3 regions of the Pantoea sp. UBA4549 genome follow, and region 2 is predicted to be linked to each of the others. Evidence: predicted binding sites of a transcription regulator. Region 2 holds the regulator's gene; each other region holds the start of a gene.
What was found. The regulator PurR, encoded in region 2, represses purine synthesis genes. The targets are predictions, from matches to a motif close to CANGCAAACGTTTGCNTG.
Positions count from the first base shown of each region.

Region 1: the regulator PurR is predicted to act here: its motif matches at 8,329-8,346, upstream of B3041_RS06485 (NCS2 family permease).
Region 3: the regulator PurR is predicted to act here: its motif matches at 3,846-3,863, upstream of B3041_RS11405 (nucleobase:cation symporter-2 family protein).

Region 1 is NZ_DGLH01000008.1:145,544-156,187, forward strand. Features, by position in the region: gene dnaA (chromosomal replication initiator protein DnaA) at 1-773, opposite strand, end outside; gene rpmH (50S ribosomal protein L34) at 1,373-1,513, shown strand; gene rnpA (ribonuclease P protein component) at 1,529-1,888, shown strand; gene yidD (membrane protein insertion efficiency factor YidD) at 1,852-2,109, shown strand; gene yidC (membrane protein insertase YidC) at 2,112-3,758, shown strand; gene mnmE (tRNA uridine-5-carboxymethylaminomethyl(34) synthesis GTPase MnmE) at 3,864-5,228, shown strand; gene B3041_RS06475 (malonic semialdehyde reductase) at 5,380-5,970, shown strand; gene B3041_RS06480 (4'-phosphopantetheinyl transferase family protein) at 6,152-6,916, shown strand; gene B3041_RS06485 (NCS2 family permease) at 6,947-8,260, opposite strand; gene yieH (6-phosphogluconate phosphatase) at 8,410-9,087, shown strand; gene B3041_RS06495 (MFS transporter) at 9,506-10,644, opposite strand, start outside.
Region 2 is NZ_DGLH01000009.1:567,810-578,453, reverse strand. Features, by position in the region: gene B3041_RS09400 (major outer membrane lipoprotein) at 1-173, opposite strand, end outside; gene pykF (pyruvate kinase PykF) at 476-1,888, opposite strand; tRNA gene B3041_RS09390 (tRNA-Val) at 2,232-2,308, opposite strand; tRNA gene B3041_RS09385 (tRNA-Val) at 2,323-2,399, opposite strand; tRNA gene B3041_RS09380 (tRNA-Val) at 2,403-2,479, opposite strand; gene B3041_RS09375 (MATE family efflux transporter) at 2,634-4,007, opposite strand; gene B3041_RS09370 (riboflavin synthase) at 4,201-4,857, shown strand; gene cfa (cyclopropane fatty acyl phospholipid synthase) at 4,892-6,040, opposite strand; gene punC (purine nucleoside transporter PunC) at 6,315-7,508, opposite strand; gene punR (DNA-binding transcriptional activator PunR) at 7,618-8,529, shown strand; gene purR (HTH-type transcriptional repressor PurR) at 8,526-9,551, opposite strand; gene B3041_RS09345 (C40 family peptidase) at 9,950-10,644, opposite strand, start outside.
Region 3 is NZ_DGLH01000011.1:18,991-29,634, forward strand. Features, by position in the region: gene fabY (fatty acid biosynthesis protein FabY) at 1-555, shown strand, start outside; gene B3041_RS11400 (AsmA family protein) at 605-2,284, opposite strand; gene B3041_RS11405 (nucleobase:cation symporter-2 family protein) at 2,407-3,795, opposite strand; gene recG (ATP-dependent DNA helicase RecG) at 3,929-6,007, opposite strand; gene trmH (tRNA (guanosine(18)-2'-O)-methyltransferase TrmH) at 6,004-6,699, opposite strand; gene spoT (bifunctional GTP diphosphokinase/guanosine-3',5'-bis pyrophosphate 3'-pyrophosphohydrolase) at 6,703-8,811, opposite strand; gene rpoZ (DNA-directed RNA polymerase subunit omega) at 8,832-9,107, opposite strand; gene gmk (guanylate kinase) at 9,165-9,788, opposite strand; partial or broken gene ligB (NAD-dependent DNA ligase LigB) at 10,026-10,644, shown strand, end outside.

The DNA of each region.
Region 1 (10,644 bases), on a different contig from region 2:
AGCAGCGCGTTGAAGGTGTGAAAAAACTCCTCCTGCGAGCGCTCTTTATTGGCAAAGAACTGGATATCATCGATCAGCAGTGCGTCCACAGAACGATAGTAGCGTTTGAACTCTTCAATCGCATTGTTCTGCAGCGCTTTTACCATGTCCTGCACAAAGCGCTCAGAGTGCATGTAGACCACTTTGGCGTTGGGCTTGCGGGCAATAATGCCATTCCCTACCGCGTGCAGCAGGTGCGTTTTACCCAGGCCTGTGCCGCCATACAGGAATAACGGGTTATAGGCCCCACCGGGGTTATCAGCCACCTGGCGTGCCGCCGCGCGCGCCAGCTGGTTCGATTTACCCTCAACAAAGTTGTCGAAGTTATGGCGGTTGTTCACATTCGAGCGATACGTCACATCTGCAGGTGCCGGTACGGAATCCCAGCTCGGACGCAGCAGCTGTGCCGGTGCCGGGCGGGTTTCCACCGGCGCCGGCGCACTGACGGTACTGGTCATCACCGGCTGCGCAGCGGCAACCTGAGCCACAGGACGCGTGCCCACTTCAAATCGCAGCAACGGCACATTTGCGCCGCAGAATTCGTTCAGCAGCCCGTTAATACTGTTGAGATATTTATCCCGAACCCAGTCGAGTACAAACCGATTTGGTGCATACAAGGCCAGCGTATTGTCGTTTAACTCAGCCTGCAGTGGACGGATCCACATGCTGAATTCGGTGGCAGGTAATTCATCCTGCAAACGGGCAAGACACTGTTGCCAAAGCGTAAGTGACACGGCGGACTCCACTCGTACAAAATCGATAAGAATTTCAGGCGCTAATAATAGAAACTGTCTTTTTTGACACAGGCGGTCAGAAAGCGCCTGCGACCGCTGTCTGCGGTAGTCATCCCCGGCGATCGCAGTGAGGATCGTCAGCGGAAGGGCGGATCATAGCGCAAAGCGCACCAGAGATCTTCCCTTTCTACACAGTTTTGATCCAATTTATCCACAGGGTGTAAAACCTTTGAACAGTTTATCCGTTCTGGCAAAAAAGCAAGCGAAGATCGCGCAGCAGACGCGAATTTTTCAGCCGCCGTCGCGTTTTTTTTCCTGTGGATAGCGTGTGCGATCGCAAGAAGATCCTGGACGATCCTTGCGCTTTCCTTTACAGGCCGTATAATTCCCCACCCGGCATTGGCACGTGGTGCATTAATGCCCGGAATTGCGGTGTTTCCGGGTATTCAGGTCCCGCGACCAGCGAAGTAAATTGACTCCGGACTGTACAATTATTACAATCCCGCCTCTTTATTAAAGACACATTGAGGCGTCGGTCGCTTTACTGCCCCGAAAACGCGTCACCCAGTGAAATTTTTCAAGTTTAGGTAGAAATCGCCATGAAACGCACTTTTCAACCGTCCGTACTGAAGCGCAACCGTTCACACGGCTTCCGTGCTCGTATGGCAACCAAAAATGGTCGTCAGGTTCTGGCACGTCGTCGTGCTAAAGGCCGTTCTCGTCTGACCGTTTCTAAGTAATAAAAGCTAACCCTCGTGGTTCAGCTCGCATTTCCCAGGGAGTTACGTTTGTTAACTCCCGCTCATTTCACTTTCGTCTTCCAGCAACCTCTTCGGGCTGGCACGCCGCAAATCACCATCCTCGGCCGCCGCAATTCGCTGGGGCATCCCCGCATCGGTCTTACCGTCGCTAAAAAACATGTAAAGCGCGCGCATGAACGCAACCGGATCAAGCGATTGACCCGCGAAAGTTTTCGTCTGCGTCAGCATGAACTGCCTGCGATGGATTTTGTTATTGTTGCGAAAAAAGGGATTGCCGACCTCGATAACCGGGCACTGATGGAAGCGTTGGAGAAACTATGGCGTCGTCACTGTCGCCTGGCTCGCGGCTCCTGATCGCCCTGATACGCGTCTATCAACGCGCTATCAGCCCTCTGCTGGGACCTCATTGCCGGTTCCATCCCACCTGTTCGCAGTACGGGATTGAGGCCCTGCGCCGTTTCGGCGTGATAAAAGGCAGTTGGTTGACGATTAAACGCGTATTAAAATGCCACCCCTTGAACCCGGGTGGCGACGATCCTGTGCCGCCAAAAACCTTTGATACCAGAGAACATTAACGATGGATTCGCAACGCAATCTTTTTCTCATCGCTTTTCTGTTCGTGTCTTTTATGATCTGGCAAGCCTGGCAGACGGACCACGCTCCGCAGCCACAGCAGACCCAGACCACGCAGAACACAAGCAGCGCAGCGGGTGATGCCGCCACTTCCGGCGTGCCGGCCAGCGGTCAGGGCAAAACGATCACCGTTAAAACTGACGTCCTGTCACTTAATATCAACACGCGCGGTGGTGATATTGAACAGGCTCAGCTGCTGACCTACCCGGATAAGCTCGGCTCCGACGCCCCATTCCAGCTGCTGGAAACCACGCCGGCATTTGTTTATCAGGCGCAGAGCGGCCTGACCGGTCGTAACGGCCCGGATAACCCGAACAATGGCGCGCGTCCACTCTATACTGCCGCACAGGATAGCTTTGACATGGCCGATGGCCAGACTGAACTGCGTGTGCCGCTGAGCTGGACCGGCGAAAACGGTGTGGTTTATACCAAAACCTTCATCTTTAAGCGTGGCGAGTTTGCGGTTAACGTTGACTACAACATCAATAACACCTCACAGCAGCCGCTGGAAGTGGCGATGTTTGGTCAGCTGAAGCAGACCATCGACCTGCCTAAACATCGCGATACGGGCAGCAACAACTTTGCGCTGCACACCTTCCGCGGTGCCGCCTACTCCACCAGCGATGCGAAATATGAGAAATATAAGTTCGATACCATCGCTGATAACGAAAACCTGAGCACCACCACCAGCAACGGCTGGGTCGCGATGCTGCAGCAGTATTTCGCCACGGCATGGGTGCCGCGTACACAGGGCAACAACACCCTGTATACCAGCAACCTCGGCAACGGTGTGGCGGCGATTGGCTATAAGTCAGCGCCGGTTACGGTTGGTGCAGGTGCACAGCAGACGCTGGGCGCAACGCTGTGGGTCGGCCCGGAAATTCAGGATAAGATGGCTGCCATTGCGCCGCACCTTGACCTGACCGTGGATTACGGCTGGCTGTGGTTTATCTCTCAGCCGCTGTTCAAGCTGCTGAAGTTCCTGCACAGCTTTATCGGTAACTGGGGCTTCTCCATTATCGTCATCACCTTCATCGTGCGCGGCATCATGTACCCGCTGACCAAAGCGCAGTACACCTCGATGGCCAAGATGCGCATGCTGCAGCCGAAGATTCAGGCGATGCGTGAGCGTCTGGGCGATGACAAGCAGAAGCAGAGCCAGGAAATGATGGCGCTCTACAAAGCGGAAAAAGTGAATCCGCTGGGTGGCTGTCTGCCGCTGGTTATTCAGATGCCAATCTTCCTGGCACTCTACTATATGCTGTCTGGCTCGGTAGAACTGCGCCACGCGCCGTTTGTACTGTGGATCCATGACCTCTCTGCGCAGGACCCGTACTACATTCTGCCGGTGCTGATGGGGATCACCATGTTCTTCATCCAGAAGATGTCACCGACCACCGTGACCGATCCTATGCAGCAGAAGATCATGACCTATATGCCGGTGATCTTCACCGTCTTCTTCCTGTGGTTCCCGGCGGGTCTGGTGCTGTACTACATCGTCAGCAACCTGGTCACCATTCTCCAGCAGCAGCTGATTTACCGCGGCCTGGAAAAACGGGGCCTGCATAGCCGCGACAAGAAGAAAGCGTAACCTTCAGCCCGGCTGAGCAACAGGTATAATCAAGGGGCGGCATTTATGTCGCCCTGTTTTTTTTCTATTTTTTCAGCCCGGCACAGCGCGGGCAAGAGGACGATCATGAGCCACAGCGATACTATCGTTGCGCAGGCAACCCCGCCGGGCCGCGGCGGCGTCGGTATACTGCGTATCTCAGGCAGCCGGGCAGCAGACGTTGCACAGGCTGTGCTGGGTAAACTGCCAAAGCCGCGCTACGCCGATTACCTGCCCTTTACCGATGCAGATGGCAGCGTGCTGGATCAGGGCATTGCGCTGTGGTTCCCGGGTCCGAACTCCTTTACCGGTGAAGATGTCCTGGAGCTGCAGGGTCACGGCGGACCGGTGATCCTCGACCTGCTGCTGAAACGCATTGTCGCCCTGCCCGGCCTGCGCATTGCGCAACCGGGTGAGTTTTCTGAGCGTGCGTTTCTGAATGACAAGCTCGATCTGGCGCAGGCCGAGGCGATTGCCGACCTGATTGATGCCAGCTCGGAGCAGGCGGCGCGCTCGGCGGTGAACTCGCTGCAGGGTGTATTTTCACAGCGCGTGAATGCGCTGGTGGAAGCGCTGACCCATCTGCGTATCTATGTCGAGGCCGCCATCGACTTTCCGGATGAGGAGATCGACTTTCTTTCCGACGGTAAGATTGAAGCGCAGCTTAATGCGGTGATCGGCGACCTGAATGGCGTACGCGCCGAAGCGCGTCAGGGCAGCCTGCTGCGTGAAGGCATGAAAGTGGTGATTGCCGGGCGCCCGAACGCAGGTAAATCGAGCCTGCTGAATGCGCTGGCGGGACGCGAAGCGGCTATCGTCACTGACATTGCCGGCACCACGCGCGATGTTCTGCGCGAACATATTCATATTGATGGAATGCCGCTGCACATCATTGATACCGCCGGACTGCGTGAAGCCAGCGATGAAGTGGAGCGCATCGGCATTGAGCGCGCCTGGCAGGAGATTGAACAGGCCGATCGGGTGCTGTTTATGGTGGATGGTACAACCACGGACGCTACCGAGGCAGCGGCTATCTGGCCCGATTTTGTCGCGCGCTTACCGGCGGCGCTGCCCATTACCGTAGTGCGTAACAAAGCGGACATGACCGGTGAGACCCTGGGACTGAGTGAGGCAAACGGCCATGCGCTGATCCGCCTTTCAGCCCGGACCGGCGACGGCGTGGAAACGCTGCGAGATCATCTGAAGCAGAGCATGGGCTTTGCCGGAAATATGGAAGGCGGGTTCCTTGCGCGCCGCCGCCACCTGCAGGCGCTGGAGAGTGCCGCCGCACATCTGCAGCAGGGAAAAGCGCAGCTGCTGGGCGCGTGGGCGGGAGAGCTGCTCGCGGAAGAGCTGCGGCTGGCACAGCAGGCGCTGAGTGAAATCACCGGCGAATTTACCTCTGACGATCTGCTGGGCCGTATTTTCTCCAGCTTCTGCATCGGGAAATAAGCGCGTACCGCTCTTTGCCGGTCGATCATACATCTTTGTTATTTGGCACCCTTTCTCCTTTGCAGTATAACGATGAAGGCTGCGTTAAACGCAGCCTCTATTATTCATGCTAAAAACCGGGCCTGCGCCGCAGCCTGAACAGGAGAGAAACATGAGTACACCGCTCGACAGCGCGGCGCTTGATGCGCTGTTTACTGACGCCCGCACCCACAGCCACTGGCAGGATAAGCCGGTTTCACAGGCGTTGCTGCGGGAGCTCTATACCCTGACAGCACTGGGCCCGACCTCTGCTAACTGTTCGCCGGGCCGCTTTGTGTTTGTTACCTCGGCGGAAGGCAAAGCAAAGCTGAAGCCCGCCCTCTCTTCAGGCAACGTGGACAAAATCATGTCGGCACCGGTAACGGTGATTGTCGCCTGGGATCCGGAATTTTTTGAGCAGCTGCCAAAACTGTTTCCGTTTGGTGACGCGCGCAACTGGTTTACCAGCAGCCCGGAGCTGACAAAAGAGACCGCGTTCCGTAACAGCAGCCTGCAGGCAGGCTACATGATCCTTGCCGCGCGTTCGCTCGGTCTGGATGCCGGTCCGATGTCCGGCTTTGATCCCGCCAAAGTTAATGCCGCTTTCTTCAGCGAAAGCAAATGGCAGGTTAACATGCTGATCAATCTTGGCTACGGTGAGGCAGGTAAACTGCATCCGCGCCTGACGCGACTCAGTTTCGATGAAGCCACCGCCTTTGCCTGAAAGCCGGCAGTCCGTCTGCGCTCTGCCGGTCGGTCCGGCAGAGTTTCTGTCCCGCCTTATTCCGCGCTGATATTCAGTCTTATCTGAATTTACCGTTCTTCAGGGAAAGCCGGATGCAAACATCTAAGAAAATTCTTACAATGCCACTGATGATTATTCGCCCATTTTCACGGAGCGACAGATGGCTGGTCATTTTGTGCGCTGGACGGGCACCACGCCCCTGCCGGTAACGACTTCACGGATCCCCCCGGATGTGCTGGATAGCGCAGCCCGTCTGCCCGACCGGCGACGCGGGCGTTTTCTGGCTGCCCGCGAACTGCTGGCACAGCTGATGCTGCGGATCTACGGCATTGATCAGCTGCCGCAGCTGAGCGTCAGCAACAGCGGGCGTCCGCGCTTTGCCGACCCGGCCCTGCCTGATTTCAGCATCTCCTATACAGGCCATATCACCGGCGTGCTGCTGGCGGAAGAAGGCGGGCGTGCCGGACTGGATATGGAGATTGTGCGCGCGCACAGCCGGCAGACGCAGGAAGCGCTGATGCAGGAGCTCTCTTCCGGTGAAAAAGCGTGGATCAACGCGCAGCAGGATTTTATGGAGGCAGCAACGCAAATCTGGACGCTGCGCCAGAGCGTTCTCAAGCTGACCGATGAAGCAGATCGGGGCCTCTCTTCGCTGCGGCTTCATCCGGCGTCAGGCCGGTTGCGGTCCACGGTATTTCCCGATATTCAGGCCATCTGCGACGCCGAGCCGACGCTGGTCTGGTCATGTGCACTTTCACCTGGCACAGAGCATCTGCGTCTGTGGGAGATTGACGCGCAGCAGCAGCAGTGGGTTGCGCTGCGTGATATTGAAATGAATAAGCCGAACATGGATTCGCATACGCTGCGGCTGACCAGCCTGCCCGGCGAGCGTATCGCCGGACAGCAGGAGATGCGACAGCTCTGAAGCGGGTGGCCACCCAGGCCACCTGGAGCGTCAGTGCGCGTCGATAAACGCGATTTTCAGTGTAAACAACAGCGCAACCACCACGACACAGGGGCTGATTTCACGCCAGCGTCCGGTTCCCAGCTTCATCACGCAGTAGGCGATAAAGCCCAGCGCGATCCCTTCCGTAATTGAGAAACTGAACGGCATCATCGCCGCGGTGACAAAGGCCGGTACCGCTTCGGTAAGATCGTCCCAGCGTACGCGCGACAGCGATGCCGTCATCAGTACGCCGACATAGATCAGCGCACCCGCTGCCGCATAGCCCGGCACCATCGCCGCCAGCGGCGACAGGAATATCGCCAGCAGGAACAGCAGGCCGGTAATAACCGCCATCAGCCCGGTACGGCCGCCAATGGCAACCCCTGACGAACTCTCAATATAGGCTGTCACCGATGACGTACCGGCCAGCGCCCCCGTGACGGAGCTGATGCTGTCCACATACAGCGCCTGCTTCATACGCGGAAACGTTCCTTTTTCATCGGTCAGGCCCGCTTTATCCGTCACGCCAATCAGCGTACCGGACGAGTCAAACAGATTGACCAGCATAAAGGAGAAGATCACGCCTGCCATACCGATATTGAACGCGCCTTTAATATCCACCGCACCCACTACCGCCGAGATTGACGGCGGCGGCGCAAAGAAACCAGTGAACCTGACGTCACCCAGCGCAAGGCCTATGCTGGTTGTGACCACAATAGAGACCAGCACCGCCGCATGAATATTACGCGATGCCAGAATAGCGATAATGAAAAAGCCCAGCGCCCCCAGCAGCACGCTGTGCGACGTCAGATTACCGACCGCCACCAGCGTTTCCGCGTTTGGCACAATGATGCCGGCATTTTTCAGCCCCATCATTGCGATAAACAGGCCAATACCGGCGGTGATCCCGGTACGCAGGCAGAGCGGAATATTGGCTATCATCCAGTAGCGCACGCGCAGCAGCGTCAGAATCAGCAGTCCCAGCGCGCCCCAGAAAATGGCGCCCATCCCTATTTGCCAGGAATACCCCATTGCACCGACTACCACAAAAGCGAAAAAGGCGTTCAGACCCATCGCCGGTGCCAGCGCAACCGGCAGGTTTGCTATCAGCCCCATCAGGATACTGCCAAAGGCGGCAATCAGGCAGGTGGTGACAAATACCGCCTGGGTATCCATACCGGCAGCGCCGAGGATTTGCGGGTTAACAAAGACGATATAGACCATCGTCAGAAAAGTGGTGAACCCGGCAATCACTTCAGTGCGTACCGTGGTCCCGTGTTCCTGCAGTTTAAATATGCGCTGCAGCAGGCCCTGAGTCTTCATTTTGCTGTTCCGCTGAAAAATTTATCGCCGCGTATCCTATAGGCTTTATCGCGGTAAAACACGGAATTTTCGCAACCGGTTGCCTGCTGCTGCCTGGCGTAATCCAGGCTAGAGTAAAAGCTGAACAGTTATCAAAAGGATAGAATGCAATGACAGTGGAATGTGTGTTCTTTGATTGTGACGGCACGCTGGTCGACAGCGAAATGCTCTGCACGCAGGGCTATGTGAATACTTTTGCGCGCTATGGCATTACGCTATCGCTGCAGCAGATGTTTGAACGGTATAAAGGCGTGAAGCTTTACGACATTATTCGCGACATCAGCGAACAGTATCATCAGGCGCTGCCGGTAACAGAGGTGGAGCACGCCTATCGCACCGAAGTCGCACGCCTGTTTGAGCAAGAGCTGCAGCCGATCAGCGGTGCGGCGGCGCTGGTGGCGCAAATCCGCGTTCCGATGTGCGTGGTTTCCAACGGACCGGTAAAGAAAATGCAGCATTCGCTGGGTCTCACCGGCATGCTGCCGTGGTTTACCGATCGCCTCTACAGCGGCTATGACATTCAGGCATGGAAACCCGATCCGCAGCTGATGTTTCACGCCGCAGAACAGATGCAGGTGCCGCTCGACCGCTGCATTCTGGTGGATGATTCCGAAGCGGGCGCCCGCGCCGGCATTGCCGCAGGTATTCCGGTGTTTTATTACTGCGCCGATGCGCATAATCCCGCAATCGATCATCCGCTGGTAACGCGGTTTGATGATATGGCGCAGCTACCGTCGCTGTGGCAGGCACGCGGCTGGACGCTGGTATCCACCTGCAATGTTTTGTAGGCGGCGCATTCACGCGCCCCCGGTATGAGACGCCGTGCATCGCCTGATACCAGGGCGGCATGAATGCCGCCCCTGCGGATGCATCTAATGCTGCCCCTGCAATGCTCTGTAGGGGGCGCATTTATGCGCCCCTGGCATGAGACGCCGTGCATCGCCTGATGAACCGGGCGGTATCGCCTGATACCAGGGCGGCATGAATGCCGCCCCTGCGGATGCATCTAATGCTGCCCCTGCAATGTTTTGTAGGGGGCGCATTTATGCGCCCCTGGCATGAGACGCCGTGCATCGCCTGATGACCCGGGCGGCACCGCCTTACACCAGGGCGGCATAAATGCCGCCCCTGCGGATGCATCTAATGCCGCCCCTGCAATGTTTTGTAGGGGGCGCATTTATGCGTCCCTGGCGTGCGCGCAGGCTATCAGCCTATTGCGCCCAGCGAGTCCTCATTACTCTGCTTCTTCGGCAGCAGAAACAGTGTGGCGAAAATATCCAGCAGATAAATCAGCGCCAGCAGCGTAATGGCCGCGGTAAATGAAATCTGCGTAGCCAGCGCGCCAATCACCAGCGGACCAAAACCGCCAACGCCGCGCCCGAGGTTAAACAGTACATTTTGCGCGGTGGCACGCGCCTGCGGCGGAAACGTATCGGAGATCAGCGCGCCATAGCCGCCAATCATGCCGTTAACAAACATCCCCATGATGGCGCCGGTAAACAGCATGATCGTCGGATCGCGTAGCTGCGCATACACCACCACCATCGCCACGGCACCGAACTGGTACAGCAGAAAAATTTTCCAGCGGGCGAAGCGATCGGCCAGCACGCCAAACAGCCAGATCCCCAGGGTCATACCCACTACGGTCACCGCGGTCCACAGTCCCGATTTTGTCAGGCTGAAACCAAAGCTGGAGGAGAGATAGCTCGGCATCCAGATCATCAGACCGTAGTAGCCAAAGTTCTGTACCGAGCAGAGGATAAAAATGCCCAGGCTCGCTTTGCGGGTGGCACGGTCAGCAAACAGCATTTTTATACGGGCTGTAAATGAGAGTGCCGGTACGCTTTTTACCTGCCGTGTGAAGCTCTCCGGCTCACCCATACTGCGCCGCAGCACAAAGGAGAGTAGCGCAGGCAGCATGCCCACCAGAAACATGCCGCGCCAGCCAATTACGCTGAGCAGCGGCGGCGTGATAAAGGCAGCCAGCAGGACGCCGAGCTGCCAGCCGATGCCGACCCAGGCCGATGCACGGTTGCGCTTCTCCTGCGGCCAGGCTTCGGCGATCAGCGCCATACCGATACCAAATTCACCGCCCAGCCCCACCCCGGCCAGGGTCCGGTACGCCAGCAGATCCCAGTAGCCCTGCGCCACCGCGCACAGACCGGTAAACAGGGAAAACATCAGTATCGTCACGGTCAGGATGCGGATCCGGCCAAAGCGATCGCTGAGATGACCAAACAGAATGCCGCCGATCACTGCACCAATCAGCGTCCAGGTCACCAGCGAGCCCGCCTGCGACGGGTCGAGTACCAGCGATACGCTGATGGCCGGCAGCATAAAACCGA
Region 2 (10,644 bases):
GCAGCCTGAACGTCAGAACGCACTGCGTTCACGTCGTTGCTCAGCTGGTCAACTTTAGCGTTCAGAGTCTGAACGTCTGAAGACAGCTGGTCGATTTTAGCGTTGCTTGAGCAACCAGCCAGCAGAGTTGAACCCAGGATTACCGCGCCCAGTACCAGTTTAGTACGTTTCATTTTATACCCTCTAGATTAAGTTAATCTCCATGTAGCGTTACAAGTATTGCACAAAGCTTTTTAAGTTGAGAATAAATTTTTGATGGGAACATGCTTAAATTTGATCGTTCGCTCAAAGAAGCAGCATCTGGCAGAATATGATGAAAATATTTAGCGAAAACAGAGAGATTTAATCGGATTAACCTTAATTACACAACATATTGAATAGTTATTTTCGATTTGAATTTTTCTGGTTTTAGATTAGCGATGGAATAAAAAAAGCGCCGGTTAAGGCGCTTGTTTAAATAAAGTGTGACGTTAAATCAAATCACATGCACGGAAGCGGTGTTAGTAGTTCCGCTTGGTACCAGCGCACCGGAAACCATCACGACCACATCACCTTTCTGCGCATAGCCGCTTTCCAGCGCCAGCTCTTTGCCAATGCGATAGAAATCATCGGTTGATTCAATGCGGGCGACCAGACGCGTCTCAATACCTTTGCTCAGGATCAGCTGACGTGCCGTAGTCTGGTTGGTTGTCAGCGCAAGAATGGTTGCATCAGGGAAGTACTTACGTACTGATTTCGCTGATTTTCCGCCTTCTGTGGCTACAACAATCAGCGGTGCCTCCAGTTTCTCTGCGGTCTCAACGGCACCCCGGCAGACAGCCTCCGTAATGCGCAGCTTGCGTGAGTCTTTCAGCTCATCGATGCGTGACTTCATCACGCGGTCGGTACGCTCGCAGATGGTCGCCATGATAGTGACCGACTCCAGCGGGTAGCGACCTTTGGCGCTTTCACCTGACAGCATCACGGCGTCAGTACCGTCAAGAATGGCGTTAGCCACGTCGCCCGCTTCAGCACGGGTAGGGCGCGGATTTTTGATCATGGAGTCGAGCATCTGCGTAGCAGTGATGACCACTTTACGGGCTTTGTTGCACTTTTTGATCATCATCTTCTGCGCGAAGATAACCTCTTCAACCGGGATCTCTACGCCCAGATCGCCGCGCGCAACCATAATGCCATCAGAGGCTTCGAGAATTTCATCGAAGTTGTTCAGGCCTTCCTGGTTCTCGATTTTAGAGATGATCTGAATGTTCTCGCCGCCGTGCGCTTTCAGATGCTCGCGGATCTCCAGTACGTCAGAGCGTTTACGAATAAACGATGCGGCGACGAAGTCCACACCCTGCTCACAGCCAAAAATCAGATCGCGCTTATCTTTCTCAGCCAGCGCAGGCAGCTGAATGGAAACGCCCGGCAGGTTAACGCCTTTGTTTTCACCGAGGTCGCCGTTATTCAGCACTTCACACACCACGCTGTTTTCCGTGACTTCGGTAACGGTCATACCGATCAGGCCATCATCGACCAGAACCGTGTTACCAATTTTCAGATCTTCAGTAAAACCGCCATAGGTAACAGCGACACGCTCATGGTTACCAATCACAGACTGATCGGTTGTAAAGGTAAAGGTCTGGCCCGCTTTGAGTGAAACGTCGTTGCCACCCTCCAGCTTCATGGTGCGGATTTCCGGTCCTTTGGTGTCCAGCAGAATCGCGGCCTGATGCCCTGTTTTTTCCATGACGGCACGCATATTTGCGATGCGCTGACCATGTTCGGCGTAATCACCGTGCGAGAAGTTGAGACGCATAACGTTCATGCCGGCTTCCAGCAGCTGGGTCAGCATCTCTTCTGATTCGGTTTTCGGCCCGATAGTACAAACAATCTTGGTCTTTTTCATGTCAGATATCTGTATGTTGTGATGGATGATAAAGGTCGGTATCCGATGCGCGGAGCACCGAAGCGAAAATGTGACGATTGTGGCTACGGATAATACAGAAGTAAGAATAGGTGACAGGAACTGAGCGTGCAGGGAAGTTATGCGTTGCAGAGGCAGGCCGGCAGAGCGGCGTTGCGCAAATCAGAGACATTGATGGCATAGGCACGTCAGCGCTGAAACCTTTCAGGTGAAACAACGTGCCATAGTATAATCGCTAAGTATGCGAAAACCAATATAAAAGCAGCGAGGGATATCGACCTGGATCAAGGAAAACGACGTTGCGCAAAAAGAGAAAACAGCGAAGTGGTGCGCTCTAATGGACTCGAACCATCGACCCCCACCATGTCAAGGTGGTGCTCTAACCAACTGAGCTAAGAGCGCGCAATACAGCAAACTGGTGCGTCCGAGTGGACTCGAACCACCGACCCCCACCATGTCAAGGTGGTGCTCTAACCAACTGAGCTACGGACGCACTTGGTGCGCTCTAATGGACTCGAACCATCGACCCCCACCATGTCAAGGTGGTGCTCTAACCAACTGAGCTAAGAGCGCAACACGCTGTCAGGGCGACAGCGGGGACGAATATTAACGGTACACCGGAAACCTGGCAAGGGAAAAAAACAGAAAATCCGGACGACTGACCAGCATCTGTGCGAAGCGTCGCTTTTTTCAGCATTGCGGGCCAGATAAACGCCCGCTCAGCCACTTAGCGCGCCGCGCGCGCCAGAATAACGTCTGCGGGGAGGCGCTGCATACGACGAATACGCCAGATCATCATCGCTGCGGCAGAGGTCAGACCCACAATAAAACCGCACCAGAATCCGGCCGGGCCCAGCGCCGGTACAATCCAGTCAGTCAGCGCCAGAACATAGCCTGCCGGCAGTCCCAAAACCCAGTAAGCAATCAGCGTAATGAAAAAGATTGATCGGGTATCTTTATAGCCGCGCAGGATCCCGCTGCCGATAACCTGAATAGAATCGGAGAACTGATAGATCGCTGCCAGCATCATCAGCTGGGCTGCCAGCGTTATGACCGCAGGATTTGCCGTATAAAGCGCGGCGATATCGTGACGAAACGTGACGGTAAACAGAGCAGTGCACGCCGCCATGGCAAGGCCCACGCCCTGACCGGTCCAGGCGGCGGTGCGTGCGCCTTCCGCAGAGCCTTCGCCCAGCCGGTAACCCACGCGAATCGTGGTGGCCACACCCAGCGACAGCGGCAGCACAAACATCAGTGAGCTGAAATTGAGCGCAATCTGATGCCCTGCAACATTCACAATGCCCAGCGGTGACACCAGCAGCGCCACCACGGCAAACAGCGTGACCTCAAAAAACAGCGCCAGCGCTACCGGTAACCCCAGCGAAAACAGCCGCATGAGAATGGCACGCGAGGGCGCTGACCAGCGGGAGGCCATGCGAATATCGCGCATCGCCGGCATCCGCTGGAGCCAGAAGCGCATAACCAGGAACATCACCCAGTAGACTGAGGCGGTGGCCACACCGCATCCCACGCCGCCGAGACGCGGCATACCAAAATGGCCATAGATAAAGATGTAGTTCAGCGGGATATTGGTCAGCAGCCCGAGAAAGCCCAGCAGCATGGCGGGTTTGGTTTTAGACAGGCCGTCGCACTGGTTACGAGCCACCTGGAAAAAAAGATAGCCCGGCGCGCCCCATAGCAGCGCATGCAGGTAACCTTCCGCTTTTATCGCCAGACTGGCGTCAATATCATGCATGGCGCGGATAAGATAGCCCGCGTTCCATAGCACAATCATAATCACAAGCGCCACGGCCAGCGCCAGCCAGTAGCCCTGACGCACCTGCTCAGCAATGCGTTCACGTCGTCCGGACCCGTTGAGTTGCGCAACGGCAGGCGTCAGTGCCAGTAGCAGACCGTGACCAAAAAGAATGGCGGGAAGCCAGATAGAGGTGCCAACAGCAACGGCGGCCATATCCGTGGCGCTTACCGCACCGGCCATAACGGTATCTACAAATCCCATCGCAGTCTGGGCTACCTGAGCGAGGATCACCGGGATTGCGAGGGTCAGCAGCTGACGCGCTTCTGTTAAATACTTCTGCACGTATCACCTGTTTAATTAAGAGAGAGCGGGAGACTATTCCCGGCGAATGCGCGCTCAGTGTAGCCAGAGCCTGCATGCGGAACAAACGATGATAACAAATTTATTTGTCTTTTATGCAACCATTGCGCATGCGCAAATTAAGTTGTGCTGGCAGGCTGTGATAAGCTAAGACAAACGCGTGGAGAGGATAGTTATGTTTACGGGTATCGTGCAGGGTGTGGCGGAAATTGTCGCCATTGAAGAGAAAGAGCTGTTTCGCACTCATACTGTTCGTCTTGATGCAGCTCTGCTGCCAGGGCTGGAGCTGGGCGCGTCTGTGGCGCACAACGGCTGCTGCCTGACTGTAACGGCCATCGAAGGCGATCGGGTCAGTTTTGATCTGATTAAAGAGACGCTGCGCATTACTAATCTGGGCGCGCTGCAGGTGGGTGACAAAGTCAATATCGAGCGTGCGGCTAAGTTCAGTGATGAAATTGGCGGGCACCTGATGTCGGGTCATATTATGACCACTGCGGAAATCTGCAAAATTATTCAGTCGGAAAATAACCGTGAAGTCTGGTTCAGACCGCAGGATGCCGGGCAGATAAAATATATTCTGCGTAAAGGTTATATCGGTATTGATGGCATCAGCCTGACGGTCGGCGATGTGACAAAAACCAAATTTTGCGTTCACCTGATCCCGGAAACGCTGGAGCGCACCACGCTGGGAAGCAAAAAGCTGGGGCATAAGGTCAATATCGAAATCGATCCCCAGACGCAGGCAATTGTGGATACCGTTGAACGCGTTATGGCGCAGCGCGAAGCAGACCTGATTGCTGCGGCAACCTCACCGGGCGGTGCGGCAGAATAACCTTTGTAAAAGGCGCGCCATGCGCCTTTTTCATCTAGCGCGCCACGCGCAGCCCGCCTTCATAGCCGTGACTGAACACAACCTGCCACAACTGAATGTCCCGGGCGCGAAAGGCGCCAGCACACGCGTTAAGGTAATAGCTGAACATCCGCCTGAAGCGCTCATCGTAGCGGGCAGAGAGCTGCGGCCACGCGGCCTGGAAACGCGTATGCCACGCCATCAGCGTGGTGTCATAATCGGTCCCGAAGTTGTGCCAGTCTTCCATAATAAAATAAGGCTCACTGGCGTCCGCTATCTGTCGCACGGATGGCAGGCAGCCGTTCGGGAAAATATATTTATCGATCCACGGATCTACGCGCATATCGGTCCTGACCGCCCCGATGGTATGCAGCAGAAAAAGGCCACCGGGTTTCAGATTGCGATTCACCACTCTGAAGTAAGTCGCATAATTTTTCGGGCCGACATGTTCAAACATGCCCACGGAAACAATGCGATCAAACTGTAGTGCAAGATCGCGATAATCCTGCAGCAATATTGTGACGTCCAGGCCGGCGCAGCGCTGCTGTGCCATTTTCTGCTGCTCCTGAGAGATAGTGACGCCATATACGCTGACACCGTAGCGGCGGGCAGCAAACTCCGCCAGCCCGCCCCAGCCACAACCGATATCCAGCAGAGACATGCCGGGTTCAAGCTGCAGTTTGCGGCAGATCAGATCCAGTTTTGCTTCCTGCGCCGCATCCAGCGTTTCCGCATGATGCCAGTAGCCGCAGGAGTATTGCATAAACGGGTCGAGCATCAGGCGGAAGAGGTCGTTACCCAGATCATAGTGCGCTTTGCCAACCTGCCAGGCGCGCTTTTTTGATTGCAGATTGGTGATCCGGGCTGCGGCGATGCGCAGGGTATCTTTGAAGTGGTGCGGCAGCTGCTGATCAAGATGATGCCTGAGCGCGCGATGAAAAAACATATCCGGTCGTTCACACGTCCACCATCCATCCATGTAACTTTCGCCCAGACCCAGGGAGCCTTCCTGCAGTACGCGCTTAAAAAAGTCAGCGTGATGTACCTGAATATCCCACGGTCGTGAACCATTAACGCGAATATCTGCCTGTTCAAGTAACTCCCGGACGATACGGAACCACGGATTCTCTTCGGGACTTACCGCTTCTGCACATGATGAACTCATAGCTTCTCCATCACCTTGTAAACGTGACCTGTGAAACAGGAGGGTCTGCATCAGGTCTGTGAAAGAACGCAGGGTCGTGCCGTGCGCAGCTAAACCACATTAACAGAGGTATGAATAGTCCGGATTTGCGCGAGGCGCAGTCGTCTGGCCACACGCAGGCACCGTCCCGGAAATACCGGACGCGCTTTTATTGTTTTAACAGACAGACAAGCCAGTGACCCGCAGCGCGACTGCGCGGGCGGGTCACTGTCAGGTAAAATAGCGCGAGGCCGGCTCAGGCGTTCTCTTCGCAGGGATGGGGGATGTCAGCGGATTTTACTGTCGCACGCTGCCAGATGAAGCCCACCCAGGCAAGAACCACCGTACTTACCATTACCAGCGTAGTGTGATAAAGCGCCTGCTGCAAACCCGCTGAGACAATCAGACTGGCAAGGAAGCATAAGCCAAGCTGCAGCAGATTCTGTAAACCCGCTGCTTTACCGCTGGCATGCGGGAACGGCGCCAGCGCGCTGGCAACCACAATCGGGTAGATAGCGCCGTTTGCCAGAGCCATACCGCAGAAAGGCAGCAGCAGGGCAAACAGCGACGGGGCGGGCTGCAGCGCAACCGCAAACAGGCTCACAATGCTCAGGCTGTAAATCAGCAGCAGCCACGGCAGCAGCTGCGCACCCTGAAAACGATTAAGCAGCGCACGACAGCCAAAACCGCCAATCAGAAAGGCAATCGTCTGCGGCACATAGCTAAGTCCGATATCTGCCGGGGTTAAGCCTGCCGCCGCCAGAATAAAGGGTGAACCTGTCAGCCAGGCAAAAAAACTGGCAGAGCAGGCGGAGTAAATCAGGACATTGCCGCTATAGGCGCGGGTTGCCAGCAGCGCCAGCCAGCCAGGCTGATCGCCGCGCGCTGCAGGAGAGATTCGCGGCGAGCGGAGCTTAAGCGTCCCAGCCAGCAGCACCAGCGTAATCAGCGTCAGCACCAGGAAGATAGTACGCCAGTGAAAATGGCTCATCAGCCAGGCGCCCAGCAGCGGAGCCAGAGCGGGAGAGAGCGCAACCAGCGGCATGATAGTGGCAAACACTTTATTGGCCTGCGCTTTAGGGTAGCGATCGATAACCAGCGCCTGCCAGCTTACGGCGGCGGCGCACACGCCCACGGCCTGAATAAAACGCAGTGCCAGCATCAGCCAGACGTTGTCTGCCCACAACATGGCCAGACAGCTCAGGGCAAATATCGACAGGCCAGCCAGGAGAACCGGTTTGCGGCCAATACGGTCAGAGAGTAATCCCCAGCCTACCTGCGCACAGGCAAAGCCCGCCAGAAACAGGCTCAGACTGGCGCTGATAACACCCGGTGCGGTGGCAAAGTCACGCTGCATGTCGCTGAATGCAGGCAGATACATATCCGTGGCAAGAAAGCCGAGCATGCTCAGCAGCGCCAGATAAGGCAGAAATCCTTTTGAAGACATCACTATTTTTCTCATTTGGCAGGGAAACGCGAAGGAGTGTAAAAGGGTGCAGTCAGCTTTGTGAAACGCTAATATTTGCAGAGTGCTGTTAAATTTTTTGAAGGCAAAAAATATGTGGTCTGAATATGCGCTTGAGGTGGCAGATGCCGTGGCTCGCACCGGAAGTTTCAGCGCGGCGGCACAGGAACTGCACCGCGTGCCTTCTGCCATCAGCTATACCATCAGGCAGCTGGAGAGCTGGCTTGCCGTGGAGCTGTTTGAACGCCAGCATCGGGAGGTGATCCTGACGCCGGCAGGCGAGCATTTTGTGCGTGAAGGGCGCTCTGTTATCAAAAAAATGCTGGCGACGCGACGTCAGTGTCAGCAGCTGGCCAACGGCTGGCGCGGCCAGCTCAGTATTGCCGTAGACTGCATTGTTAAGCCGCAGCGCACGCGCCAGCTGGTTAAAGATTTCTATCGCCATTTTCCCGATATGGAGCTGATCATCAGCTATGAGGTGTTCAACGGCGTATGGGATGCGCTCGCCGACGGCCGGGTTGACGTGGCCATTGGCGCCACGCAGGCGATCCCGGTCGGCGGGCGCTTTGCTTTTCAGGATATGGGTGCCCTTAACTGGCGCTGCGTGGTCAGTCCGGATCATCCGCTGGCGCAGAGCGCGCATCCTGATGAAGAGGCGCTGCGCGCATGGCCGTCGCTGGTGCTGGAGGATACGTCGCGCGCACTCCCGCGTCGTATGACATGGACGCTGGATAATCAGCGCCGGCTGGTGGTGCCGGAGTGGGAAACCGGGATCGACTGCCTGCAAGCTGGCCTGTGCGTGGGGATGATCCCGGGACATCTGGCGCGACCGCTACTGGATAGCGGCGCGCTGGCAGAACTGATCCTGCCGCAGCCTTTTCCGGACAGCCCCTGCTGCGTCAGCTGGGCCGGGCAGCGGGCATCACCGGCACTGACGTGGCTGCTGGCTTACCTGGGTGATGCTGAGACGCTAAACCATGAGTGGCTCAGCGAACGCCGCGCTTAGCGGCGATAGTCGCGAAACGGACCGTCCCCGACAGAGCGACGCTCAATCAGACTGGGCTGAACTTCAATCGTTTGCGGCTCTTCGCGTTTGCTGGTGATGCGATCCAGCAGCATCTCCAGCGCTTTCTCGCCCAGCTGCGCTTTAGGCTGATGCACCGTCGTCAGCGCCGGCGTAAAGTAGCGGGCATTGCGCACATTGTCATAGCCGATCACCGAAATATCCTGCGGAACGCGCAGGCCCATCTCATCGGCGGCGCAGATCGCGCCCATTGCCATGATATCGCCGCCGCAGAACACAGCGGTAGGGCGCTGCTTCTGGCTCAGGATCTGCTGCATCGCCTGATAACCCGATTCAGGCTCAAAATCGCCCTGTACGATCCACTCGGCACGCACCGTGATACCCGCTTCATGCATCGCCTGTAAAAAGCCGGCGTGCCGTCCGCCGCCGGTATTACGCTCCAGCTGACCCGGAATCGCGCCAATATCGCGATGACCACGCTCGATCAGGTAACGACCGGCCAGATAGCCGCCCTGGAATGCGTTATCCTGTACGGTATCAGTAAAATCACCGCGTGAAGCGCCCCAGTCCATCACCACCATCGGGATATTACGATTCTCTTCCAGCATCTGAAGCAGATCGTCCGGATACTCAGAGCACATCACCAGCAGGCCATCGACCCGTTTTTGCGCCATCATCGACAGATAGGCGCGCTGCTTTTGTAAGTCGTTATGCGCATTGCCCAGTATCAGCGTATAGCCCTGAGCGAAGCAGTGATTCTCAATTGCTTCAATAATTTCAGCAAAGTAGGGGGCTTCACTGGAGGTTGCCAGCAGACCCAGCGTCTTAGTGTGATTGACCTTCAGGCTGCGGGCGACAGCGCTGGGAGAATAGTGCAGCGCTTTAATTGCTTCCCACACGGCATTACGCGTCTCTTCAGCGACAAAGCGCGTTTTATTGATGACGTGCGAAACCGTGGTCGTTGATACGCCAGCGCGTTTTGCCACATCTTTAATTGTTGCCATGAAAATGGACCTCTTAAACCTATCGCAACTTTATGATAAGTATAGTGTTAAACGTTTGCGTCTGCGCAGGGTTTTCTGCCCGATTTCAGCATAAAAATGGCTGATTTAAGGCGAGTAATTAACCGTGGCAGATAATGACAGCAGCGTGCGCAAAAGGTGTTGCGCAACGAAAGGCGGCGATTCTAGCAAGGTGAGGGTCATAAAACGAGATGTTTACCTGCGGCCAGGCGAAAATAATTCTATTCCGGCGATAGATACGAAAGCGTGTGGTGCAGGCAGAAAGCGGCAACGGAGACTTCAGGCGCAGTGCGGCTGCTGATAACTGCCGTGACCTTGCGGCTGTGCCGGCGTGAAGCGCGAATGCGTTACGCCGTGCGGTTCTGCGTGTTGCGCAACCGTTAGCGAATGGTTTTAGGGGTCATCATACGGCGTGCGCCAACATAATGTTTCTGCCAGTAATCTTCACCCAGCGCGCTGATCTGAATATCCTTGCCGGTGCGCGGCGACTGAATGAATTTGCCGTTACCCAGATAAACGCCAACATGATCGGCGGTCCCGCGATTATTGATGCGGAAAAACACCAGATCGCCTTTCTCCAGCATTTCACGCTTGATGGGGGCAGCGTCGCGCAGATGATACATTTCATTAGCCGTACGCGGCAGTTTAAAACGAACCAGATCTTTATAGGCGTACCAGACCAGACCACTGCAGTCGAATCCGGTAAGCGGAGAGGTGCCACCCCACTGATAAGGTTTGCCCAGCTGGCCCATGAGCTTAGTCATGGCGGTTTCACGTGCTTTCTGATAGCGCAGGCGGTGAGATTTACTGAGCCTGACACCGGTCAGCGTATCGGTGGTCTCTTCTGCTGCCACTGTTTTCCGGCTGGTACGCTGATGACCATATTTTTTACCGGCAGAGGGTGCAGCCCCTTTTTTGCGGGCGGTGCGTGTAGTGGCAGAAGGCTCTGCGGGGAGGTTTTTTTTGGTTTTAACTTTTTGTACAGGCGTGACGCGTGTTTTTTTAGCCGACGTTTTAACCGGGCGTCGTTTGCGGCGCTCATCATCGCGCGCGCTCTTTTTCTCCGCTTTCTGCA
Region 3 (10,644 bases), on a different contig from region 2:
CAGACCACGCCGCTGCGTCATTTTCTGATGATTAAACCGGTGGTGACGCTGGATGACATTCTGCACCGCGCCGACTGGTGCGGTCAGCTGCAACAGGCGTGGTATGAGCACATTCCTCTGAGTGAAAAAATGGGCGTGCGCATTCTGCAATATACCGGACAGAAATTTGTTACCACCATGCCGGAGACCGGCAATCAGAACCCGCACCATACGCTGTTTGCCGGCAGCCTCTTTTCACTGGCCACGCTGACCGGCTGGGGACTGATCTGGCTGCTGCTGCGCGAACGTCACCTGGGCGGGACCATTATTCTGGCGGATGCGCACATCCGCTACAGCAAACCGATCAGCGGACGGCCCGGTGCCATCGCCGATCTCGGCTCGCTGAGTGGCGATCTCGATCGCCTCGCGCGCGGGCGTAAGGCGCGCGTGCAGCTGGAAGTAGAGCTGTATGGTAATGAGGAGCCGGGCGCAGTATTTGAGGGCGTTTATATTGTACTGCCTGCAGATCAGCATGGTCCGCTTGAAGCGGGTGGCTCTGGCGCGCTGATAAACTAAGGGTGTCGGCACCGATCGCGCTTGCAACAACGCGATCGGTGGGCCGGTATTACTCTGTCTCTCCGTTACGCATGGTCTGCTGCAGCGATCCTGCGTCGGTGGTAACGGAAAGGTCTGCTGAAATGCCCGGACGCAGTGGCGTACCGGCGCGCAGCGAACCCTTAAGCTGCAGCTGCAGCGTGCTGTTACCGCTCTGCGTCAGGGCCGGCCAGCCCCAGTTTTCCAGCACGTTTGCCGGCACCGCCTGGCCTTTCAGGCTCAGTGTGAGCGGGCGTCCGGCACTCTGACCCACCGTTGCTGTCGCTTCCAGCAGTCCGTTGCCGTTAAAGGCGCTCATTTCTGTTATCTGGATCTGCTGCTCATCTGCCGTCAGTGCGATTGAGGGATGACGCAGATCGGTACGGTTAAACGTGGCTTCTGCCGCATTAAAAGCTGCTTTGCCTGACCAGATCCCCCACTGATGTTCACGCGCCAGCAGCAGGTTGTCCGCAGAGCCGTCCAGTGCGGTCATCTGGAAAGGAAACGCCGGGTTGATATCGATGATCAGGTTACGATTAGCGGTGGCGTGCTTCACCAGCACGCTGCCAAGCCAGGCGGGCAGGGGGGCCTGCCAGCGCTCGCGCCAGTTCTGCGGTAACGTATACTCCAGTCCGGCCACCGCCAGATCGTCCAGCGTCAGCTGCCGGTTGCTGCGCGTCCAGCTGCCGCTGGCGCGCAGAATACCGTTAACCCAGCGCGAGCTGAACTGCGTGAGTCTGACACCTTCAGGCGAGAACTCTGCATTAACAATGGGATCATCCAGCGCCAGGCTGCCATTGATAAAGTTACCTGCATTCATTGCCAGGTAGCCCTCTTTGCTTTGCCAGTCCCCGTTGTGCAGGGTGATGTCCCGCAGCGTAAGATCCAGATCGGTGACGGCCCAGTCGGGGCCCTGCAGCCGGGCATCGGTGAGATCCAGACGATGAATACTGACCGCAGGGGCCGTCAGCAGCGGGCGCAGAAATTCATTCAGCGATTTGCTGGTCTGCAGGCGGATATCATTCAGGCGCAGCTGATTGATGCTCCAGTTACCCCCGGCGTCACGCTCTGCCCGGCCGGTTACCGAGCCGCGTGCGATATCCGCACCGATTGTGGTTAGCTGCAGGCGGCGCTGCGCCACGTTGCCCTGCAGCAGCACGTTATCACCGGCCACTCCGTTCAGCGTCAGCTGCGCCGCGCTCATCTGAAACTGTGCGTCACTGCCCAGCATATCGGCGGGCGTGGGTTTCCATGGAATGATACCGCCATTAATGCCGCGCGCAGAGAGCGGCAGCGCCGTGCGCGGGCTCTCCAGGCGTACATTTCGCAGCTGCAGGCGGTTTGCCTGAATCGGCAGCGTGGTCGCTGGCGTCTGATTAGCGAGATTGATCTCCCCTTCATGGATTTCAATGCTGTCGAAATGAAGCCAGTCGCTGAACTGCACCAGCGCCAGGCCAAGATCGATGCGTTTAGCCACGACAACCGCCGGCTGGCCGTCGTGACCAAAGCTGAAGTTATCCAGCACGATATGCGAAGGAGAGGAGAAGTTATGCTCAATTTTACTGACGGAGAGATGCCAGGCTGTTTTGTCGCTTACCCAACGGCTAAACCAGCCGGCGCCCCACTGTGTCTGCACCAGCACATAACCGATCACCAGCAGCAGCAGAATCAGCAGTAATAAAGTAAGGAAAAACTTGCCCAGAAATTTCATTGCATTCATCCATCGCGATCGTTGTCCGGTCAGTGGTTGTTATGCCTGAATTACCGTTGCAGCTCAACTGTCTGGCGAAAAATGCGAATAAATAGCAGGCAGGCTGATGCCTGCCTGCTGCGCTATTTTTCCTGCGGGAAAATAAGATTAAGCACAATCGCCGTAATACCGCCGGCAGCAATACCGGAAGAGAGCAGCGTTTTCAGCCACTCTGGCGCAAACTGCAGGATCAGCGGCTGCTGAGAGACACCCAGCCCGACCGCCAGCGACAGTGCAATAATCATGATGGCGCGGCGATTAAGCGGCTCGCGCGAGACAATGCGCACGCCGGAGGCAGCAATGGTGCCAAACATCACAATAGTGGCGCCACCCAGTACCGGTTCCGGAATATGCTGAACAAAGCCGCTGACCGCCGGAAACAGCCCGAGTACCACCAGCATCAGCGCCACCACAAAGCCCACATAGCGGCTGGCTACGCCGGTCAGCTGGATCACGCCGTTGTTCTGTCCAAAGCAGGAGTTGGGGAAGGTATTAAACAGGGCAGATACGCAGGAGTTCAGGCCGTTTGCCAGCACGCCGCCTTTCAGACGCTTCATATAGAGCGGGCCGCTGACCGGCTGTTCTGAAACGTCAGAGGTGGCGGTGATATCACCGATGGTCTCCAGCGAGGTAACCATAAAGACCAGCATCAGCGGGATCAGCAGATTCCAGTCAAAGCCCAGCCCGTAATAGAGCGGTGAGGGCACGGCCAGCAGCGGCTGCTGTACCGGTGCCGCGCTCTCCGGCAGCATATCCAGCCCCCACGCCAGTGCATACCCCACCGCCATCGCGATCACCAGCGATGCGACGCGCAGATAGGGGTTGCGCTGCCGGTTAAGCAGAATAATGACCAGCAGCACGGCACCTGCCAGCAGCAGGTTTTCAGGTGCGCCAAAGCTGTGATCGTTCATCGCGGCAAAACCACCGCCAATCGAGGTCAGCCCGACCTGAATCAGCGAGAGACCGATAATCATTACCACAATGCCCGACACCAGCGGCGTAATAATCCGGCGTGCAAGATGCAGCACGCGCGACAGCAGCATTTCGGTACAGGAGGCGACCATCAGCGTGCCAAACAGCGCCGCCATCATGGTGGGCACATCCGCTCCGCCATTCTTCAGCGCCATACCGCCCATGATCAGTGGGGTGACAAAGTTAAAGCTGGTGCCCTGAATCGACAGCAGCCCGGACCCAACCGGTCCCCAGGTTTTGATCTGCAGCAGTGACGCCACGCCGGAGGCAAACAGCGACATGCTGATGATGTGCTGCGTATCCTGTGCCGGCAGTCCCAGCGCCTGGCAGATCAGCAGCGCCGGGGTGATCACGGCAACAAACATCGCCAGCAGATGCTGACAGGCGGCAAACAGCGTCTGCGGCAGCGGCGGGCGATCCTCAAGACGATAAATCAGTTCGCTTTTTGTCGTGGCAGACGCACTGGCGGGCGAAAGGGGTTCGGCACGATTAACAGGCATGACAGGCTCTCAGTAACAGCAAAGTGGCGATTTTAAACGGTTGCCCGCTGAAAGCAATCGTTTGCATAGCTGGCGTCACTCTTCCGCTGGGTGATTTTTCCGCAGGCGCACAGGGCGCGGCGGAAACAGGTACCTAGGCGTGGCTGTAGCGTTCAGTTTCCGGCAGCCAGCGCTCAATCAGCGCCTGTGCCTGTTGGGGATAGTATTGATGGATATGGCGTGCCACGCGCTGCACTTCCGGGATCATGGCCTGATCGCGCAACAGGTCAGCTACCCTGAATTCAGCATTGCCGGTCTGCCGCGTGCCCAGCAGCTCGCCGGGCCCGCGAATTTCGAGATCGTGCTGCGCAATCACAAAGCCATCGTTGCTGTCGCGCAGGACCTGCAGGCGACGCTGAGCCGTTTTGCTCAGCGGGGCTTTATAAAGCAGCACGCAATGTGAGGCGACGGCACCGCGCCCGACGCGCCCGCGCAGCTGATGCAGCTGTGCCAGGCCAAGCCGCTCCGGATTTTCGATGATCATCAGGCTGGCATTGGGTACATCCACGCCAACCTCAATAACGGTAGTGGCGATCAGCAGCTGGATCTCGTTGGCTTTGAATGCGGCCATCACTGCCTGCTTCTCTGCAGGCTTCATGCGACCGTGCACCAGGCCTGTGCGCAAATCGGGCAGCGCAACGCGCAGCTCCTGCCAGGTCGCTTCGGCAGCCTGCGCTTCCAGCACCTCCGATTCATCAATCAGGGTGCAGACCCAGTAGGCCTGACGGCCCTCCAGACAGGCGTTTTTTACGCGTTCAATAATGTCGCTGCGGCGCGTATCCGGAATGGCCACCGTCGTCACCGGCGTACGGCCCGGCGGCAGTTCATCAATAGTTGACGTGTCGAGATCGGCGTAGGCGGTCATCGCCAGCGTACGCGGGATGGGGGTCGCGGTCATGATGAGCTGATGGGGATGAAAACCCTGCTCTTCGCCTTTTTCCCACAGCGCCAGCCGCTGATGCACACCAAAGCGGTGCTGCTCATCAATGATCACCAGCGCCATGCCGCTGAATTTTACCTGCTCCTGAAACAGCGCGTGCGTGCCCACGACCATCGCCACCTGGCCGCTGGCGATTGCCGCCTGCTGCGCTTCGCGCGCTTTGCCTTTCTGCTTGCCGGCCAGCCAGCCCACTTCGATGCCGAGTGGAGCAAACCACTGGCGGAAATTCGCCGCGTGCTGCTCGGCCAGCAGTTCAGTCGGCGCCATCAGCGCGACCTGTTTGCCGTGGGCAATCACGTTAAGCGCGGCCAGCGCCGCCACCAGCGTTTTCCCGGAGCCGACATCACCCTGCACCAGACGCAGCATCGGATAGTCATTGGCCAGATCGCGCTCAATCTCCTTTACCACACGCTGCTGTGCGCCGGTCGGAGAGAAAGGCAGCGCGGCCAGCAGTCTGTCCACCAGCGTATGACAGGCGGGCAGCGGCAGCGCATGATGACGTTGTGCCCCCGCGCGCACGGCCAGCATGCTGAGGTTATGCGCCAGCAGCTCTTCAAGAATTAATCGTTTCTGTGCCGGATGACGGCCGGTTTCCAGTTCGCTGAGCCGGAGATCGGGTGGCGGCCGGTGCAGCGTGCGCAGCGCATCAGGCAGGCTGATCAGCCCGCCGCTCAGCTCCGGCGGCAGCAGCTCAGCAATCGCACAGCTCTCCAGCAGAGTCAGCGCCTGGTCAGTCAGGTTGCGCAGCGTGGCCTGACGTATGCCTTCCGTGGTGGGATAGACCGGCGTCAGGGTTTCCTGCAGCTCTGCGCCGCCCTGCTCGCCCTGAAGGCGATATTCAGGATGGATAATTTCGGCACCGCGCTGCCCGCGCTTGATCTCACCATAAGCGGTAACGCGGCGACCGGGTGCCAGGCTGTTTTTCATGCCGGCAGTGAAATTAAAAAAGCGCAGGGTAGCAATCCCGCTGCCGTCACTAATCTGGCACACCAGCATGCGGCGGCGACCAAACGTGACCTCGCTGTTCAGCACTTCGCCTTCAATGGTGGCCCAGATACCGGGCAGCAGGTCGTTGATTTTATAGAGCTGAGTGCGATCTTCGTAGCGCAGCGGCAGGTGAAGCAGCAGATCCTGGATAGTAAACAGGTTAAGTCTGGCCAGCTTAGCGGCCTGGCTGGCGCCGACGCCGGTCAGGGTACTGAGCGGTATGGCATCCAGCAGCCGGCCTTTCATTTCCGACCCGTGGCTTGCATGGCGGACCACCAGCCGGCATCGGCATCAATGCCGCCCTGCATATTGATCTGCGGATAGGGCAGGCCTTTCTGCTTCGCCACGCGTGCGAGAACCGGATAGCCGCCTTCAAACAGCAAACGCTGCTGCTCTGCTTCATCCAGCAGGCTGTGCTTACGCTGATACATCCCGGCATTCTGCCGCTGGCGCTGTGCTTCATAAAGGATAAGCGCGGAGGCCACAGAGACATTCAGCGACTGCACCATACCCACCATCGGGATAATAATATCCTGATCAGCCAGCGCCAGCGCGTCGGCAGTGATGCCGGTTTTTTCCTGACCCATCAGAATGCAGGTCGGGCGGGTGTAATCAATAGCGCGAAAGTCGACCGCTTTTGCTGAGAGGTTGGTGGCCAGCACCTGCATGCCGCGATCTTTCAGATGGCGTACTGCTTCAGTGATGTGCGTATGGGTTTTAACGTTTACCCAGCTGTTGCTGCCCGCGGACGCCGAAACCATCGTGCGCATCCGCACGCTGGGCCAGACGGCGTGAACTTCATGAATACCCACCGCGTCTGCCGTGCGGATCACCGCAGAGACATTATGCGGCTTGTGCACCTGCTCCATGCAGACGGTAAGATCGTGCTGGCGCAGCGCCAGCATTTCCTGAATTCGGGCAAAACGTTGAGCATTCATGCATTAATTACGGTTACGGTGGACTTTGATTACATCCGGCATCACGCGAATTTTACGCATAATGTTTGCCAGATGAACGCGGTCGTTAGCAGTCAGACGGATAAAGGCGCTGTAAACGCGGCCGTCGCGCTCTTCAGTATTCAGGCTCTGAATATTCGACCCCGCCGTGTTGATGGCGGCGGTGAGATTCGCCAGCGCCCCCTGGTGGTTAAACATATCCACCTTAATCTCCGCGACGAACTCCTGATCGGTCACTTTATCCCACTCTACTGCCATAAACTTCTCGGGCTCTTTCTGGTAGCCACGGATATTACGACAGGATTCATGGTGCACGACCAGGCCTTTGCCGGGACTGACGTGCGCGACAATCGGGTCGCCGGGGATAGGACGGCAGCACTTGGCAAAGGTGATCAGTACGCCATCGGCGCCTTTGATCGGCAGTTTTTTGCTGCGCTTGCTGCTTTGCGCCGCATCTGCAGCGGACTGCAGCAGGTTTTTCGCCACAACCACGCTCATGGCGTTGCCCAGACCAATTTCAGCCAGCAGATCGTCCATGCTGGCGAGCTTCATACGCTCCAGCTCCAGCTGCACGTTTTCTGCCGGTATTTCAGCCAGCTTTTTACTGCCGCCCAGCGCATGGCTCAGCAGACGACGCCCGAGGTTAACGGAATCTTCGCGTTTGAGGTTTTTCAGCAGCTGGCGGATCTTGGCGCGCGCTTTTGAGCTGACCACAAAGTTGAGCCAGGCGGCGTTCGGGCGTGCGCCGGGCGCGGTGATAATCTCGATGGTCTGTCCGCTGGTGAGCGGCTGTGACAGCGGATAGGGCTGGCGATCGACGCGCGCACCGACACAGGCGTGGCCAATGTCGGTATGTACCGCATAGGCGAAATCCACCGGCGTCGCACCGGCTGGCAGCTCAACGATGCGGCCTTCAGGCGTAAACACGTAGATCTCATCCGGGAAGAGATCGGATTTAACGCTTTCGATAAATTCAAATGAGCTGCCGGCGCTTTGCTGCAGCTCCAGCAGGCTCTGCAGCCAGCGCTGAGCGCGGATCTGTGCGGTCGTGCCGCTTTCACCCGCTTCTTTATAGGCCCAGTGGGCGGCCACCCCCATCTCTGCCATCTGATCCATATCTTCAGTACGGATCTGCACCTCAACCGGCACGCCGTGCGGTCCAATCATTGAGGTATGCAGAGATTGATAGCCGTTAGCTTTGGGGATGGCGATATAATCTTTCACGCGTCCGGGACGCGGTTTATACAGGCTGTGCATCTGACCCAGCACGCGATAGCAGGTATCGAGATCTTTCACTACCACGCGGAACGCGTAGATATCCATAATCGAGTGAAAACGCTGCTCTTTCAGATGCATTTTGCGGTAGATGGAGTAAAGATGCTTTTCACGACCGCTGACGCGGCAGGGAATACCCGCCTCCAGCAGACGCCCGTCAATTTCTGACAGGATCTTCTGAATCATCTCTTTACGGTTACCGCGCGCCGCTTTTACCACCTCTTTAATCACGCGAAAACGGTTAGGATAGAGCGCTTCAAATCCCAGCTCTTCCAGTTCTGTTTTCAGATGATGAATACCAAGACGGTGCGCCAGCGGGCTGTAAATTTCCAGCGTCTCCAGCGCAATGCGCCGTTTTTTATCCGGACGCAGCGCGCCCAGCGTGCGCATGTTGTGCGTGCGGTCAGCCAGCTTGATCAGAATGACGCGGATATCCTGCACCATCGCCATGATCATTTTACGGAAGTTTTCTGCCTGCGCTTCTTTCTTGTCGCGGAACTTCAGCTTGTCGAGCTTGGATACGCCTTCCACCAGTTCAGCCACGCTCTTGCCAAACAGCTGTTCCATATCCTGGTAGGTGGCAGGGGTATCTTCGATCACATCATGCAGCAGCGCGGCCATCAGTGTTTCATGGTCGAGCTTCATTTCAGCCAGAATGCAGGCCACGGCAACAGGATGGGTGATGTAAGGCTCACCGCTGGAACGAGTCTGTCCCTCGTGAGCATCACGTGCGACAAGGTAGGCTTGCTTGAGGCGCTTGATTTGCTCCTCAGGCAAGTATTTTTCAATCAGCTGATTGAGGCTTTCAAACAGATACAAGGTTGACCTGCAGAGTGCGGTTAACGACGACCTTCAGCGATAGCGGTAACGGCTTGCAACTCAGCGGCTTCCTGCTCTTGCTGTTCCTGACGATCACGCACATCCAGAATCTGGTTGGTGATCAGGCCTTCTTCGATTTCGCGCAGGGCGATAACGGTGGCTTTATCGTTCTCTTCCGGAACCAGCGGGTCTTTGCCGCCTACCTGCATCTGACGTGCACGACGTGCAGCGACCAACACCAGGTCAAAACGGTTACCAATTTTCTCTACTGCGTCCTGAACGGTTACGCGTGCCATAGGTGTGCTACTCCACAGATGATGAAGAAATGACTGGGCATAATACTGAAACTGAATTCAGACTGCCAATAGTTTGCTGATTAAAGCATCATGACGCGCTTTCTGGCGTCCCATACGCAGGCGTTCTGCGCGAATAATGGTTTTCAGATCGGACAGGGCCAGATCGAAATCATCATTAACAATCAGGTAATCGTATTCAGCATAGTGGCTCATTTCCGCCACGGCCTGCGCCATGCGGCGCGCAATAACCTCTTCGCTATCCTGCCCGCGGCCGCGCAGACGACGATCCAGCTCTTCGGTCGACGGCGGCAGGACAAAAATGCTGCGTGCTGCGGGCATTCTGCTGCGGATCTGCTGCGCGCCCTGCCAGTCGATGTCCAGAAACACGTCCACGCCGGTGGCCAGAACCTGCTCAATCGCGGCGCGCGAGGTGCCGTAATAGTTGCCAAACACTTCGGCATGCTCGAGGAACGCATCCTCAGCGATCATGCTTTCAAATTCAGCTTTGGATACAAAAAAGTAGTGCTCACCATGCGCTTCGCCAGGCCGCATGTCGCGGGTGGTATGCGATACCGACACCTGTGTGTCGTAGAGCGGTTGTGTCTTTAACAGCGCCTGAATCAGGCTGGATTTACCCGCGCCGCTGGGGGCGGAAACAATATAAAGCGTGCCTTGAGCCATGGTTATCTTGAATTGAGTAAAGAGCGAAGTCGATTTCCTGCACAGTATACACGGGTCAGGGCCACCACGCAGCGTTTGCCGCGCAGGTAAAGCAATTCTTTTCTGCGAACGGGCGCAAACCACGCAGTAACAGACAGTAAAACGCCGGATTTGTGCGCGAGCGCTGTTCCACGCATTGCGCAGGCTACTGGCAATCACCACTGCCGCGCGCTCCAATCAGCAAAAAGGAGAGCGGTAATGAAACGATGGCTGTGGTTAGGTCTCTGCCTGCTGAATACAGAAAGCCGGGGAGAAGCGCTGTGTCCTGTCTGGTCACCCATGCGGGCACAACAGGAGATAACGCGTCTGCAGCAACAGCTGCGTCACTGGGATAACGCTTACTACCAGCAGGGGGCATCGCCGGTGAGCGATGATGACTATGACAGTCTGCTCTCCCGGTTACAGCAGTGGCAACGCTGCTTTATACCCGGTGCGCCGTTACATGAAACCGCACTTCCGGCCAGCCGTGGCACACCGCACCCGGTTGCCCATACCGGAGTACGCAAGCTGCGCGACAGGCTGGCGGTTGCTTACTGGATGCAGCATAAATCCGCGCTCTGGGTCCAGCCCAAAGTGGATGGCGTGGCCGTCACGCTGGTCTATCGTCACGGCAGGCTGACGTCGCTTATCAGCCGCGGCGACGGGCTGCGCGGCGAAGAGTGGCGGGAAAAAGCGGCGCACATTCCGGCTATTCCCCAGCGGATTGAGACCACGCTGGCAGAAGTCATACTGCAGGGAGAGCTGTTCCTGCAGATGACCGATCATCAGCAGGCACGCGATGGCGGCGCCAATGCCCGTGCGCAGGTGGCCGGAGCCA